Mesorhizobium japonicum MAFF 303099: one gene and its partner. The protein of the gene in region 1 interacts with the protein of each later gene in a pairwise test. Links are inferred from orthologs where the notes say so. Each region holds a gene or a part of one and is shown in the gene's direction. Other genes may lie near its edges.

Region 1 (7,371 bases):
GGGCCTGAGAAATTTTGGCCAAATCCGCGCATCGATGCCTCAGCTGCCGGGTTTGGCACGGACGTCTTTCGTCGAGAACCAGACGTCGCCGAAGATCGCCGTAGCGGTGCGATCCGGCGCCTTGTGCTGCGTCAGCCATATCGACCGGCTGCGCGTCGCTTGCTCGGGTGTCGGGATCTTCGCCGCAAGATCCGCAACCGAAGCACCGATGCAGGGGATGAACCAGGAGCGCATGAAGGGATCGCAGGCAAAGCCCTTTTCGGTGCGGGTCACCATCACCGCCAGCGGGACGCGTTCGGATGGGCGCCAGGGGAAGATCATGCGGCCGCCGGGGCGCAACGCCTTAAGCCATCCGACCGGCGGGGCGACGACGCCGGCGTTGACATAGATGATGTCGGATGGCGGCAAGGGCCTGGTCACGGCGTCGCCATGGATGACCGTCGCATTGCCGTAGATTTCGAGATTTTTGCGCGCCAGATCGGCCAGCCTGCCTTCGAGCTCGAAGGCGGTGACGGTGCCGCCAGGTGACACCAGCCTGGCCAGCACGGCGGAGTAGTAGCCGGTGCCGGCGCCGACATGCGTGACGGCCTCGCCGGGTTTCGGCGCCAATTTTCCGATCCACATGGCGTGCAGGAACGGCTCGCCATTGTTGATGCCCTTGTCGGCATCGAGCGCCACCAGCACGTTCTGGTAGATATGGGCCGGGTCGGCGCTCGGCGTGGTAACCCTGCCGCTGCCGGCGACGATCGTCCACGGCCCCGGGCCGAGAAAGGCTTCGCGCGGAACAGTGGCGAAGACCTGCTCCAGGCGTGGATCCGATGAGGCGGCATTGGCCGCCATCAGCCGGGCGTAGAATTTCCTGATGTCTTCAATTTTGCTCATGGCACCGGGAAAGATAGCGCGATCTTGCGGTTTGTCTCCGGATTCGCGCCAGACTCAGCCAACCCCGAACAGGGTGTCGTAGAGCAGCTTGAAATTGAGCACGAGGATGATGGCGGCAACCACCCAGGCGAGGGCTGCGACGCCGCGCGGAATGGCGAGGTTGCCCATCTTCTTCTTGTCGGAAACGAACTGCACCAGCGGCACCACCGCGAAGGGCAGTTGCATCGACAGGATCACCTGGCTGAACACCAGCAGCTGGCCGGTGCCTTTCTCGCCATAGAGCGCGGTGACGACCACCACGGGAACGATGGCGAGGCCGCGCGTCAGAAGCCGGCGCGCCCAGTTGGGGATGCGCAGGCGCAGAAAGCCTTCCATGATGATCTGGCCGGCAAGCGTCGCCGTCACCGTCGAATTCAGGCCGGAGGCGAGCAGCGCCACGGCGAACAGGATCGAGGCGATGCCGAGGCCGAGCAGCGGTGACAGCAGCTCGAAAGCCTGGTCGATCTCGGCGACATCCTGGTGGCCGGTGTTGTGGAAGGCGACGGCCGAGACGATCAGGATGGCGGCGTTGACGAACAGAGCCAGCATCAGGGCGATGGTGGAGTCCGTCGTCGCCCATTTGATGGCGTCGCGCTTGCCCTTTTCGGTGCGCTCATAGGCACGGGTCTGCACGATCGAGGAGTGCAGATAGAGATTGTGCGGCATGACCGTGGCGCCGATGATGCCGATGGCGATGTAGAGCATCGCCGGATTGGTGACGATCTCCGAGGACGGCACGAACATCGAATGCAGGATCGTGCCGGCCGGTGGAGCGGCGACGAAGATCTGGATGGCAAAGCAGCTGAAGATGATGATCAAAAGCGCGATGACGAAGGCTTCGAGATAGCGGAACCCCTTGTTCATCAGCAGCAGCACGAGGAAGGCGTCGAGCGCGGTGAGGATCGCGCCGCCGATCAGCGGAATGCCGAACAGAAGCTTCAATGCGATCGCGGTGCCGATGACTTCGGCGAGGTCACAGGCGATGATGGCGAGTTCGCAGGCGATCCACAGCACGAAATTGACCGGGCGGGGATAATAGGCGCGGCAGGCCTGAGCGAGATCGCGGCCGGTGGCGATGCCAAGCCGCGCGGCCAGCGCCTGCAACAGGATCGCCATCAGGTTGGACAGCATGATGACGAACAGCAGCGTGTAGCCGAACTGGGCGCCGCCGGCGAGGTCGGTCGCCCAGTTGCCCGGATCCATATAGCCGACCGAAACCATATAGCCCGGCCCCATGAAGGCGAACAGCCGGCGGAACCAGACGCCCGAGCTCGGCACCGCGATGGTGGAATTGACTTCGCGCAGGCTGGGCTGGTCGTCCTCGTCCCGTCCGGCGAACCGCCATGAGGATCGAGGGGCTGTGGCTTCTGCGTCTGACATGAAAGGGCTTTCCGAGACTTCCGGGGACGTCCATAAGCTATGCCATGGCTCAACATTATGCAATAGGCTATATTTCATTGTTTGTGCTTTTTGCCGGCGTTCGCCCGGGTTTGCGAAGCGGCGATCGGAAACGCCGGTTGCACCTGTGGGGGAATGCAAATAAACGGCCTGAAGAATCAGAGCCCGTGCTATAAAGCAGGAACGGCTAAACTCCCGAGGAGGAGCGCGCATTGGCGCTGAAGAACAGATCTGTCCCGCGTGAGCCATTGCCCGACGCCGATGTCCATTCGGAAGGCTTCCGGCAGCAGCGCCAAGCGCGCCGCAGCGCGCTGGTCGAAGATTATGTCGAGCTGATCGCCGATTTGATCGAGGACGGCAACGAGGCGCGCCAGGTCGACATTGCCGCTCGTCTCGGCGTCGCGCAGCCGACAGTGGCCAAGATGCTGACGCGCCTTTGCGCCGACGGGCTGGTGTCGAGAAAACCCTATCGCGGCGTGTTCCTGACCGAAGCCGGCCGCAAGGTCGCGGAGGAAAGCCGCATCCGCCACCAGACGGTGGAAGCCTTCCTGCGCTCGCTCGGCGTCAGCGCCGAAACCGCGCGCATCGATGCCGAGGGCATCGAGCATCATGTCAGCGCCGAGACGCTGGAGGCTTTTCGCAAGGCGATGACGGCGCCGCGCTAGGGTCAGACCCAATCGTTCTAATGACCGTTCGAACGAGGTTGTGCGAAAACGCGATTGCGCCCGTCGTTGGGGACGATGGGTTCGCAACCGCGGGCTAGCGCCACCGACGACCACCCCATCCGCCGCCGAAGCGACCGCCACCGGCAACCAACCGGATGATGAGGAGAAGTACGATCGCACCGACGGTGGCGTTGACGATCAAGCTGATCGTTCCGCTCCCAAGATGGATGCCTAGGCGAGGCAGTAGCCAGTCACCGATGAACGCGCCGATGATCCCGATTGCTATGTCCCCGATTAGGCCAAAGCCAGCCCCCCGCACGATCTTCCCGGCCAACCATCCGGCAACAAGGCCGACAACCAATATGACAATGATGCTCTCGTTCGACAGATGCATGGTGATCCTCCCGGGCTCCCTTTCTTTGCTGTGTGATTGGTGCCCGTAAATTAGCGCGCTAACTCCATAGCCGATCCTCCATCCCCGCTATCGCCTGGGTTCTCTGCGCGCCGAAATACTGATCGGAACGATGTCGCTTGGAGAAGTTGCCCAGGTCACGGCGGCCTTCGTCATCGTGCAGGTGGCTCTCAACTGGCTTGTCGACAATTACACGGGCTTGGCAGATTGTCTTTCTCCGACAAATCGCGTCGCCTCATTGCTCCTGGCGTTTGATCAGCTGGATGATGTACCCCCGGGGGGACGCAGCGGGAGCTGAGAGCGAACGTCGGACGTTTCTTGGCGCGAGGAAGAGCCCGGCTTACAGGAGCCTTGATGGTGTGATGGGTCTCGCTCAACGATCGAGCCGAGGATGTCGTTTTGGTCTTCTGTTTGCGACTACGAGGATTGCCTGACCGATCCCGCCTCGTTCAACACGGAGCACGAGCGCCGTCGACTGGTTGATTCAGTCAAGGACGAAACCCGCCAAAACGGTATTGATAAGCAAAAGGGTACGGCAAGAAGTCAACGAACCTCCGAAACGCTATTGCGCCGAATGTTCAATGGCTCATGCCTCCAGGTATCTATTTCTATGTCGGAAAGCGGGACCAAGAGGCTCCGATTGACTCGACGACGATCCTCACAGTTTAGTACCAGCGCCCGCGGCCGTAGAAACCGCCGCCGCCTAGCAGCAAAACAATAAGAACGATGACCAGAATCGTGGTGATATCCATATGCGCCTCCAATGAGCGCTCCCGGCTATGTTCGCCGTTCGCCGCTCTTGCCCTGGGCAGGGCCTAATGCCTGTGACGTGATGCAGTATAAACGTTCCGCTGGGCATTCTTGTTCCAGCGGACCTATCTGAAATGCGGATATCTTTCGCAGTTGGGGCATGTGGTTCACGCGCCGACGTTCTGAAAAAACCTCCAGGGAATGTTCAACCAGGTGCAGCACAAAGCTCATGGCGGCCTGCCAGACGTCGAATCGTCCTCGCCCATTGCGATCGGAGGATATTATTTCTTGGCTCTTGCAGCCCTTGCAGCCACAGCTGCTACGAACGCGACGGCGACGAGCGGCCGCTCCGGCTTAGATTTGTTGGAGCGGCGTTTTTTACACTTTCTGGAATGGCTTTGACGGCGCTCAGCCGTTCTTGGAGAGGCCGCCGGAACCGCAGCCCCTTACGCACGTTGCTCCTCACACAGCGCGATATCGCGCCAAGGGAGGAAGCAATGGGCGTCGAACAGGCCCCGACCGCGAAGGGCAAGCAGGCCGCCAAGGGATTGAAGCAGGCGGCGGCAAAGGACGAGCGCAAGACCGAGGCCGAGACCGGCCATCCCCTGAAGAAGGGTGCGGCGCGTTTCGAGGAGCGCTCGAAAAGCTCCGACGGCAAGAGCGCCGGCGCCAAGCAGAAAAGCTGAGGCGGACCGACGTCAGCGGCAGGCGGACGCTGTCTGTTCAGCGGCCGGTTGCCCTCCGCTACGGCTCCGGATGCTCTAGCCCTTTGAAAGGTCCAGTGGACCTTTCAATTTGCCTGCGGCAAACCGTTCCCTCACTCGCGGACATCCTGCACCCAGCTTCTAGGGTGGCCGTCGACGCGGAACTGGAAGATGAAATAGGGCGGGATGCAGGTGCCTTCGCCAGGCTTGGCCTGGGGTAAATCGTCATAGCCGGCGGTGCAGATATAGTCCTCGCGGCAGGGATGCGCCTTGTCGCAGGCGCGCAGGCCCGCGGTCTTGGTGAACTCCCTGGTGCAGAATTTGTGGTCCTTGCCCGACGCGATGCAGTCGTTGAAGCCGGTCTTGGCGAGACGGCCGCATGTCGCCTCGTCGGGAAGCTTGTCGCAGCTTGCCTTGCGCAGCATGCCGCCGGGAAAGCCGCCGGTCTTCTGCTCGGGATTGTCGTAGCGCTGGCGTGCCGCGCCATAGCCGGCGAGTTTCACCACCGGCTTCTTGTCGCGCGCGGGGTCAATGGCGCAGGCCTTTGCGGTGGCCGGCGACAGGCGGCAATACTGGTCGTTGCCCCATGTCGACATTTTGATCTCGCCGAACTCGACGGGGTCGCCGACCGCGGTGCCCTTGTCGCTGACGCAGGTGCCGAATCCCGGATGGATGGCGCTTTCGTGGACGCCGGCGCAGCGCAGGCCCGAGCCGCATGTCCAGTCCTTGAAGCTTGCGTCGTCACCGCGATAACAGATCGAGCCCCAGCCATTGTAGAGATCGGTGCCGTTCAGCGCTTCGGCGTATTTCTGGTCCGGGCGGGCGGCGAACCCTCTGGTGAAATCCGGATGGCCGCCGGCGGCGAACTGCTCGACGATGGCGCGGCGGCGCGGCAGGTCGGCGAAGAACACCGCCGAGCCCGGCACGAAGACGGCGTTGCGGCGCGGTTCGCTGGCCGGGTCGGCGCCGGTGTAGTGGAAGCCGGCAATGCCACGGGTCTGATGGCAGCCGGTGCAGCTCATTTCGTTCAGCCGCAAATTGAAACCGGCAACCGACCTGATGGTGGCGAGCGTGTTGCCCCTGGCGACGTAATCCTTCAGCGCCTTGTCGATATCGGCATCGTCGACCAGCCCATAGGCGATGTTGTTCTGCGAGCGGCTCAGGCCGCCGGGCGCGACGGAAACGGCACTTTTGGCGAGGAACTTTTCGTCGATGACCAGCCGGCCATGGTCGAGATCGTAGATGTTGCGGTCGGTGAGCAGCCATTTGGCGAAGGACGGCTTGTCGGCCAGCACCGTCGCCCGGTCGATCTGGTTCTCCATTTTCGATTCATGGAAGCTCGCGGTCGCCGGATCCCATTTGAAGATCTTCAGGAGATATTCGGCATGGCCGCCGAAGTCGCGCCGCGTCGAGGCCGACAGGCGCAGCACCTGCATGTTGAGCTCAAGCCGCATGATCTGCGAGGAATTGAGCATTGCGCCGGACAGCGGGCCTTCGTCGGAGCGCAGCCAGGCGGCCAATTGCTCGGGCGGCAGTTCTTTCTGGCCGGCGGCGAGCCAGCGTTGGGCGACGTCGGCGCAGGACACGTCAGTGGCAGCAGGCAGATCCTTCGAGGCACGCGCCTGCACCCGCGTCGGCTTGGCATTGAAGACCAGGCTCATGGTCAGCGGCAGGCGCGAGGAGATGCGCTGCGCCACCTTGCCCTTGGCCGGCTTTTCGGTGACCGAATAGTGGAAGCGGTAGATCAGCCTGATCTCGCCGCATTCGGTGTGGCCGAGATAGCCGCGATCCATGCGGTTGACGACGCCGGTCAGGTCCAGCGTCGAGCCGTCATCGTCGATGTATTTCGGATTGAATTTCTGGCTGGCGTCGTTCGATTTGGCCATGGCGGCGACATAGGGGTCGGGGCTGGTCTTCGGCTCGTCCGATATCTCCTGCTTGACCGTGTCGCGCACCGTGGCCAGCGCCGGCACGGAAAACAGGCCGCGATTGTCGACATCGCGGGTGAGGCCGAGCGCGGGTCCGAGCAGGCGGCTGATCGACAGGCCGCCGCGCTCCAGCGCCTGCAATGTGGCGGGATCGGTGACGGCGACGCTGGAGTCGAGCGTTACAGCGTTGGCACCCCGCAAGCCCAGGCAGCTCAATGCCAACACCAACAATATTTGACCGATCGTTCGCAACCGCCCCTCGCTTCCTCCGTCACGGGCGATGCTACAAGCCTTCCAAGGTTCCGGCCAGAGCGGCGAGAGGTCATGCCGGCATCGCCCTGGCCATCGAAAAACACTGTGACTTGGCGCAACCATTGGGATAATTGTTTGTTGGGTTGAGCCGGCCTTGCCGGAGCAACGAGGAAGTTTATCACGGGGAGTTGCCATGCTCTGGAGAGGCCGTCGTCAGAGTGACAATATCGAGGACGACCGCAGCGACAGCGGCGGCGGTGGGATCGGCGGCGGCGGCGGGTTCCAAATTCCTATCGGCGGCCGGACCGGTGGCGGCGGCAGCATCCTCCTCGTCATCCTGG
Region 2 (7,298 bases), 1.8 Mb from region 1 along the record:
GAATTCGGATTCGACGCCGCCGTCGAATTTCCACCGAATCTTGGAAAATTACGCGAGATCAGCGGCAGAATTCCAACGCTCAAGAGCGGCTTCAGGGGAAAGATCTTCGACTGGACAGAGCTCCTCAATCGCAGCCGCGCCTACCCACAGGTCCCCTACACGCTGTTTCGCGGACTTTGCCCTTCCTGGGACAACACCGCACGGAGGATGGAGGCAGCCCACATTCTGATGAACGCATCGCCGTCCCGCTACGCAGAATGGCTCGCCAACGCGGTCGCCGATACATGCGATCGTTTCGCCGATTTCGACAGCCGCCTGATCTTCGTCAATGCCTGGAACGAGTGGGCTGAAGGAGCCTATCTCGAGCCTGACGCCCGCTATGGCTACGCCTATCTGCAGGAGACGCGGAACGTCCTGTCGGCTCCATCAGCGGCCGGCAAATTTCCCACGGGTGCGTCCTGGCGCGTTTTGTTCGTTTCGCACGATGCCGCTCTCGGTGGGGCGCAGGCTTCGTTGATCGACATCGTCCAATGGCTGCAATCGCACACGGAGCTGGAGATAAAGGTGCTGTGCCTGGCAGGCGGTGAACGGCTCGAACAGTTTCGACGCATCGTCGATACCGCCCTTCTGGACGATCTGGTTTCGCCAACCGAGACGACGGCCACGAAGCTGGCCCGCATCGCCGATTGGTACGGCGGCAGACCGGACCTCATCTATTGCAACAGCCTGGCCACCGGCCGTGTGCATGCGCTGCTTGGTGAACTGGACATTCCTATCCTGACGCATGCCAGGGAATTGGCAACCAGCGTCGCCCGATACGCCAAGGACGACATGGAGGATGTCGTTTCCCACACGCAGAGATTCGTTGCGTGTTCGCCAAGTGTCCGGGACTATCTGGTGGCCGAGCACAAGGTCGAAACGAACGCCATCGACGTCATTCCAAGCGCAGTTCCGCAGCCCGGCGCCGATCCCGGTCAGACGGAAATCCAGCGTCTTGAACGTCGCCGGCTGGCCGGCTGGCCCGTGGACAAGACCATCGTCCTGGGATCGGGCCTCGCAATGCCCTTCCGCAAGGGTGCCGACCTGTTTATCGAAGTGGCCCGAATTCTTCGAGCCCGTGGGGTTGAGGACTATCATTTCTACTGGCTCGGCTCATTTCCGGAGCGGGAACGGGATGAGGTTCTCGGCACCTGGTCGCAGCACCTCGACAGGATGCGGGCGGACGGGTTGGACGAAAAGGTGACATTTCTGGGCGATGTCGACGATGTGCGCGGCTATCTTCGGGCCGCCGATCTGTTTCTTCTGACATCCCGCGAAGAGCCGTTCGGCCGCGTCATGCTGGAGGCGGCATTCGCCGAGTTGCCGGTGATCTGCTTCGCAGGCAGCGGCGGGGCGCCGGATTTCGTCGAGGACGATGCCGGCATCATCGTCGAGCGGGCCGATCCGGCCGCGATGGCCGATGCGACGCTGAAACTGATCCGGAACCAGCCGCTGCGGACGACGCTCGGCAAGCAGGCGAGCGCCAAGGCGCGGCGACATTTTTCCACCGACCGGGTCTTTCCGCGCCTGCTGTCGACCATGCGGAAGGTTGCAGGCCAACCGCCCGCGGTCCCGATCATCGTGCCGAACTAAAATTACCGCCCGCTACCTGCATGAACGTATGGACCGCATCCTGGAGGCAGTCCTTTTCTGGAGTATCACTCCGGCGTCCCTGGCACCCGTGTCATCTTCAATGAAAACTATTCCGGGGCGCCCTATCCTCAATTCGGCCCCAAGGGAATGGCCGGCGACTGGGAAGCCAACGCGCCCTGGCGCAAGAAGCGGGAAGCGCGCCAGCAGCAGGGGCGCTAGCAGGAAAATTGGATGCGGGTCGCGAGGCCCGCATCCACCTATGTGCGATCAGCGCCCTGCAGCTGCTTCCGCCGCCAGGCGGCAGGCGCTTCGCCGACCCGTTCGCGGAAGAACCTTGAGAAATAGGCGGGGTCGTCGAAGCCGATCTCGTAGGCGATGTCCTCGACCGTGCGCACGGTGAACAGCAGCAGCCGCTTGGCTTCCAGCAGCCGCCGCTCGCTGGCGACGCGCTTGACGCCGCTGCCCAGCACCGCATGGGCGGCCAAGTCGAGGACGACGTCGTGGCCAGCATCTCGACATAGAGGTCGACCGGCCAGTTATCGCGGAAAATGCGCATGACCGTGGAAAGTTCTGCCGCGACGAACCGAACGCCTCAGCTCTCACCCTCGATCAGACCCTCCAGGAGATCGAGCAGCTGCTCCAGCTTCTCGTGCCCAAGCCGCCGCTCGATGTCGTCGTAGATGACGCGGCGCTCGGGCGACAGGGCATCGATCAGGGCGGAGCCGGCCGGGGCGATGGTCAGCACGACGCGGCGGCCGTCGCCTTCCGCCTTGTTGCGGGTGATGAACCTTCGGCCCTCGAGCGCCTTGATGATGCGCGTCAGGCTGGGCGGCAGCACCGATGCACGATCGGCGAGCTCGGTCGCCTCGACCGGGCCGGCCTCGCTCAGCACGCGCAGCACACGCCATTGCTGCTCGGTCACGTCATGCGCGGCGAGCATCGGGCGAAACCGCGCCATCACCACTTCGCGGGCATGAAGCAGCGCCATTGGTAAGGAGCGGCGGGTGTTCTCGGGCAGCAAGTGAAATTCTCTCCAGCGCAGGCTTGCAATCGGCAGGCTTTGCCGAGCGCTAGCCCTAAAGCCGGTCACCTTCATCCCGTATCGTCGCCTCAGGCCTGATGCAAGGCTTGACTTCCGATGTCCCCGGATCGCGGCGCGCTGGCGCCATGGTCGGTCCGGCGCCGTCTTGTGCTCCCGCCCTTCAAATTTTTGAGAGAATATTCCCGGCTTTGCCGAGAACGGCGAAACACGTTCTTTGATAAAATCGATAGAATTTCTGACGATGTGACCAAGCTTGGGCAATCCGCCTTGCTGCCATGACTTCACAACCGCAGAGATCAATCATGTCCGACGTCAACAACACTTTGCCATCTTCCCTTTGGTCAACCATCAACCGGCGCAGCGGCCTGGCTCTGCTGTTCGCATCGGCCGTCGCGGTCGGCAGCCTGATGGCGCAGCATGCGTCCTTGGCCGAGGACAAGAAGGCGATCAAGGTCGGCATCATCAGCGGCGAGGATGAGGATGTCTGGCGCGTCGTCGTCGCCCAGGCCGCCGAGAAGGGCCTGACCATCGAGACCGTGGTGTTCAACGATTACACCCAGCCCAACGAGGCGCTGGAGCGCGGCGAGATCGACGCCAACGCCTTCCAGCACCAGCCCTATCTCGACAACCAGATCAAGACTCAAGGCTACCATATCGTGCGTGTCGGCTACACCGGCGTCTGGCCGATCGGCCTCTACTCCAAGAAGTACAAGGCGGTCGCCGACTTGCCCGAGGGGGCGGTGATCGGCGTGCCGAACGACCCGTCCAATGAAGGCCGCGCGCTGCGCGTGCTGCAGAATGAGGGCGTGATCAAGCTGAAAGACGGCACCGGCATCCTGGCCACCACCGCCGACATCGCGGAAAACCCCAAGAAGGTCGAGATCAAGGAACTCGACGCCGGCATCGTCGGCCGCTCGGTCGAGGATCTCGACGCCGCCGTGGTCAACACCGACTGGGCGCTGAAGAGCGGGCTGACGCCGGAAAACCGCATCGCGCAGGAACCCATCGCGGACAATCCTTACCGCAACTTCATCGCGGTCAAGGTCGGCAATGAGAACGAGGCCTGGGTGAAGACGCTGGTGGCGTCCTACCAGAACGACGCGGTGAAGGCCGAATTCGACAAGGTCTACAAGGGCACCGGCCTCAGCGCCTATTGATCCGCGACCGGACGCCCGGTTCGAGAGCAAACGCGGTCCGCGCCCGAGCGCGGGCCGCACTTGCATTTTCGGATGGCGAGAGCAGGAACACGCATGAACCAGCATATAACGGCATCCCAGGCGATCGCCGATCCGACCCACGCCAGACCCGACGCGTCGCAAGACGTGGTGCGCCTAGTCGACCTGAAGCGGCGCTTCGGCACCACGCCGGCGATCGACGGCATCTCGCTGACGGTGCGCAAGGGTGAGATCCTCGGCATTATCGGCCGCAGCGGCGCCGGCAAATCGACGCTGATCCGCTGCCTGAACGGGCTGGAGCGGCCCGATTCCGGCGAAGTGTTCATCGAGGGCCGCGAGATCGGCCGGCTCGGCGAGCGCGACCTGCAGCCGCTGCGGCGGCGCATCGGCATGATCTTCCAGCACTTCAACCTGCTGTCGGCCAAGACGGTCGAGGACAATGTGGCGCTGCCGCTGAAGATCGAGGGCAGGCCGAAGGCCGAACGGCTGGCGCGGGCGGCGGAGCTGCTTGACCTCGTTGGCCTGTCGGAGAAAGCCCGGGCCTATCCGGCATCGCTGTCAGGCGGCCAGAAGCAGCGCGTCGGCATCGCCCGGGCGCTTGCCGCGCGGCCGGCGCTGCTGTTGTCTGACGAAGCGACTTCGGCGCTCGACCCCGAGACGACGCGCTCGATCCTGGCGCTGCTGAAAGACATCAACCGGCAGCTTGGCCTGACCATCCTGCTGATCACCCATGAGATGGAGGTGATCCGCTCGATCGCCGACCGCGTGGCGGTGATCGATGCCGGGCGCATCGTCGAGCAAGGCCCGGTCTGGTCGGTGTTCGCCGATCCGCAATCGGACATCACCAAAAGCCTGCTCGGCGCCATCCGGCCGCAATTGCCCGCCGAACTGGCGGCGCGGCTGCTGCCGGCTTCCGGCGCGGAGACGATCCTGCGTGTGGACGTGGCCGGCGACGCGGCAAGCGGCCCGCTGCTGTCCGACCTTGCCACTTCTGTTCCGGGCGCCTTCCGCCTCGTCCATGGCGGCATCGACCATATCCAGCAGCAGCCCGTCGGGACGCTTTTCCTCTCCATTCCCGGCAGCGATGCGAGCCACCTCGCTGCTGTCATCACATTCCTGAAGGCCCGCCAGGCGCGGGTGGAGGTGCTTGGCCATGTCGCCCATCCTGTTTGAGCTTCTGCTGCGATCGATCTGGGAGACGGTGCTGATGACGGCCGCCTCCGGCCTGATCTCGCTGGTCTTCGGCCTGCCGCTTTGTCTGGCCTTGATATCAACCGAACGCGGCGGCATCGCCGAGAGCCTGTGGGTCAACCGCGTGCTCGGCGCAATCATCAACGGCTTCCGCTCGGTACCGTTCATCATCCTGCTGGTGGCGCTGATCCCGCTGACGCGGCTGATCGTCGGCACCTCGATCGGCACCTGGGCGGCCATCGTGCCGCTGTCGATCGCCGCCACGCCCTATTATGCGCGCATCGCCGAAGTGTCGCTGCGCGAGGTCGACCCCGGCCTGATCGAAGCGGCGCGCGCCATGGGCGGCAACCGCTGGACGATCATTCGCGAGGTGCTGGTGCCCGAGGCGCTGCCCGGCATCGTCGCCGGCTTCACGGTGACCTTGGTGACGCTGATCGGCGCCTCGGCCATGGCCGGCGCCATCGGCGCCGGCGGTCTCGGCGACCTCGCCATCCGCTATGGCTACCAGCGTTTCGAGACGTCGGTGATGGTGGCGGTGGTCATCGTGCTGATCATCCTGGTGTGTGGGGTCCAATGGGCGGGGGATCGCCTGGTGGCGCGGCTGGACCGGCGGGGGTGATTTGGTGGGCTCGCGAGGAATGGGGCGAGGCTCCCCGACTTCGTCATCCACGGGCGGAGCAGCCGCGAAGCGGCGTCGCGGAGACCCGAGGATGACGAAGCGATGGGCGTTCCGGCCAACTACCGAAGCATGCGTCCGTCGGCGCGAGCCGGGCTAGCCTCTCAACCTAACCCCTTCCGGATCGAAGAACGGCATCGGCGCCACGACCGCGCGGGTCGGCCTGCCGTCGATGTCGATGCTGAGTTCGGTGCCGATGGCCGTGAAGGGCAGCCGCAGATGCGCAGTGGCCAGCACCTTGCCGAGGGAATAGCCGTGGTCACTGTAGGTGACGATGCCGGCATCCTCGCCATCGGCCAAAACCCTGGCGTCCGTCGCCGCCGGTTTGTTGCCGTCGAGGATCAGCCCGGTCCAGCGCTCGTCGAGGCCCTTGTCACGGATCTTGAGCAGCGCTTCGCGGCCGATGAAATCGCCCTTGTCGAACTTGATCCAGCGGTCGAGGCCGACATGGAACGGCGTGCGGGTCTCGTCCATGTCGATGCCATGCGCCGGATAGGCCTTTTCCAGGCCGAGCGTGAACATCGCCAGCACGCCATAGGGTTTCAGGCCGAAGTCCTTGCCGGCCCGCATCAGCGTATCCCAGACCGAGGCCGCCTCGTCGGCCGGCACGAAGAGTTCGAAGCCGAGTTCGCCGGTCACGCCGGTGCGGGAGATCAGGACGCGCGTGCCGTTGACATGGCCTGAGGTGAACGCCCAGCGCTTGAGACCGTCCAGATCGGCATCTGAGATCATCGCCTTCAACAGTTCGCGCGAACGCGGGCCCTGGATGGTCGGGAAGGCGACGGCGGCGGTAATGTCGGTGACGTAGGCCTTGCGGCCCTGGGCATGGTGCTGCAGCCAGGGCAGCATCTTCAGGCGGTTGACCGAGCCGGTGACCAGCATGAAATGCTCCGGCCCCAGCCGGAACACGGTAAGGTCGTCCATGATGCCGCCATCCTCGCGGCAGACTGTGGAATAGCGGACCTGGCCCGGCTTCATCGCCACGGCATCGTTGACGATGACATGGTTGACCAGCGCCTCGGCGTCCGGCCCCTTGATGTCCATCTTGCCCATGGTGCTGAGATCCTGCACGCCGACATTGGCGCGCGTGTTCAGGTGCTCGTCGGTGACGCCGGAATAGTATTTGGCCGAGATGAAATCGCCGCCGACCCGACCCATGGTCGCACCGAGCCCGACGATGCTGCTGTAGAAGGGGGAACGCCGCTCAGCCAAGAAGGTCTCCATCATTCATTGCAGTCCGGAGACCGTTTCGAAATTCGCTCTGGCGAGTCATATGAAGGTGGTTTCGAGAACCGGAGCGCAGCGGACATTCAGGTCCGTGAGCTCAGTTCTACTGCACGCAGTAGAACGGGGAAGCGCAGAAACCGCCTTCAGATGGCCGCCAGAGTAGAATTTCCAACGGTCTCAGTTGCCGTAGACGTCGAAGGAAAAGTACTTGTCGTTAATTTCCTTGTATTTGCCGTTGGCGCGCAAGGCGTCGATCGCCGCATTGAACTTGCCGGCCAGTTCCTTGTTGCCCTTCTGCAGGGCGATACCGACGCCGGGTCCGTGAATGGCCGGATCGGCCGTCAGCGTGCCGAGC

Evidence for each region. The genes of interacting proteins can lie anywhere in the genome.
Region 2: the proteins of mntR (region 1) and MAFF_RS19720 interact in binary tests that used the Escherichia coli proteins (3 or more experiments, as listed by UniProt). The link is inferred for Mesorhizobium japonicum MAFF 303099 from one-to-one orthologs.

The regions. Positions count from the first base shown.
Region 1 is NC_002678.2:2,024,987-2,032,357, reverse strand. What follows is about bases 1,339-4,257. They hold mntR (manganese-binding transcriptional regulator MntR), read left to right. Parts: upstream 1,339-2,531; coding sequence 2,532-2,984; downstream 2,985-4,257. Other genes in these bases: MAFF_RS10940 (GlsB/YeaQ/YmgE family stress response membrane protein), read right to left, coding at 3,079-3,378; MAFF_RS10950 (Nramp family divalent metal transporter), read right to left, coding at 1,339-2,301. Also shown: MAFF_RS10955 (protein-L-isoaspartate O-methyltransferase family protein), read right to left, coding at 40-882; more of MAFF_RS10950, read right to left, coding at 937-1,338; MAFF_RS10930 (hypothetical protein), read left to right, coding at 4,644-4,832; MAFF_RS10925 (hypothetical protein), read right to left, coding at 4,964-7,003; ypfJ (KPN_02809 family neutral zinc metallopeptidase), read left to right, coding at 7,224-7,371.
Region 2 is NC_002678.2:3,810,232-3,817,529, reverse strand. Bases 3,128-5,973 are described here. They hold MAFF_RS19720 (methionine ABC transporter ATP-binding protein), read left to right. Parts: upstream 3,128-3,924; coding sequence 3,925-5,022; downstream 5,023-5,973. Other genes in these bases: MAFF_RS19710 (aminomethyltransferase family protein), read right to left, coding at 5,813-5,973; MAFF_RS19715 (methionine ABC transporter permease), read left to right, coding at 5,003-5,659; MAFF_RS19725 (MetQ/NlpA family lipoprotein), read left to right, coding at 3,128-3,831. Also shown: MAFF_RS36875 (glycoside hydrolase family 99-like domain-containing protein), read left to right, coding at 1-1,632; homoprotocatechuate degradation operon regulator HpaR, read right to left, coding at 2,225-2,728; more of MAFF_RS19725, read left to right, coding at 2,977-3,127; more of MAFF_RS19710, read right to left, coding at 5,974-6,943; MAFF_RS19705 (ABC transporter substrate-binding protein), read right to left, coding at 7,121-7,298. UniProt on the Escherichia coli protein: Part of the ABC transporter complex MetNIQ involved in methionine import. Responsible for energy coupling to the transport system. It has also been shown to be involved in formyl-L-methionine transport.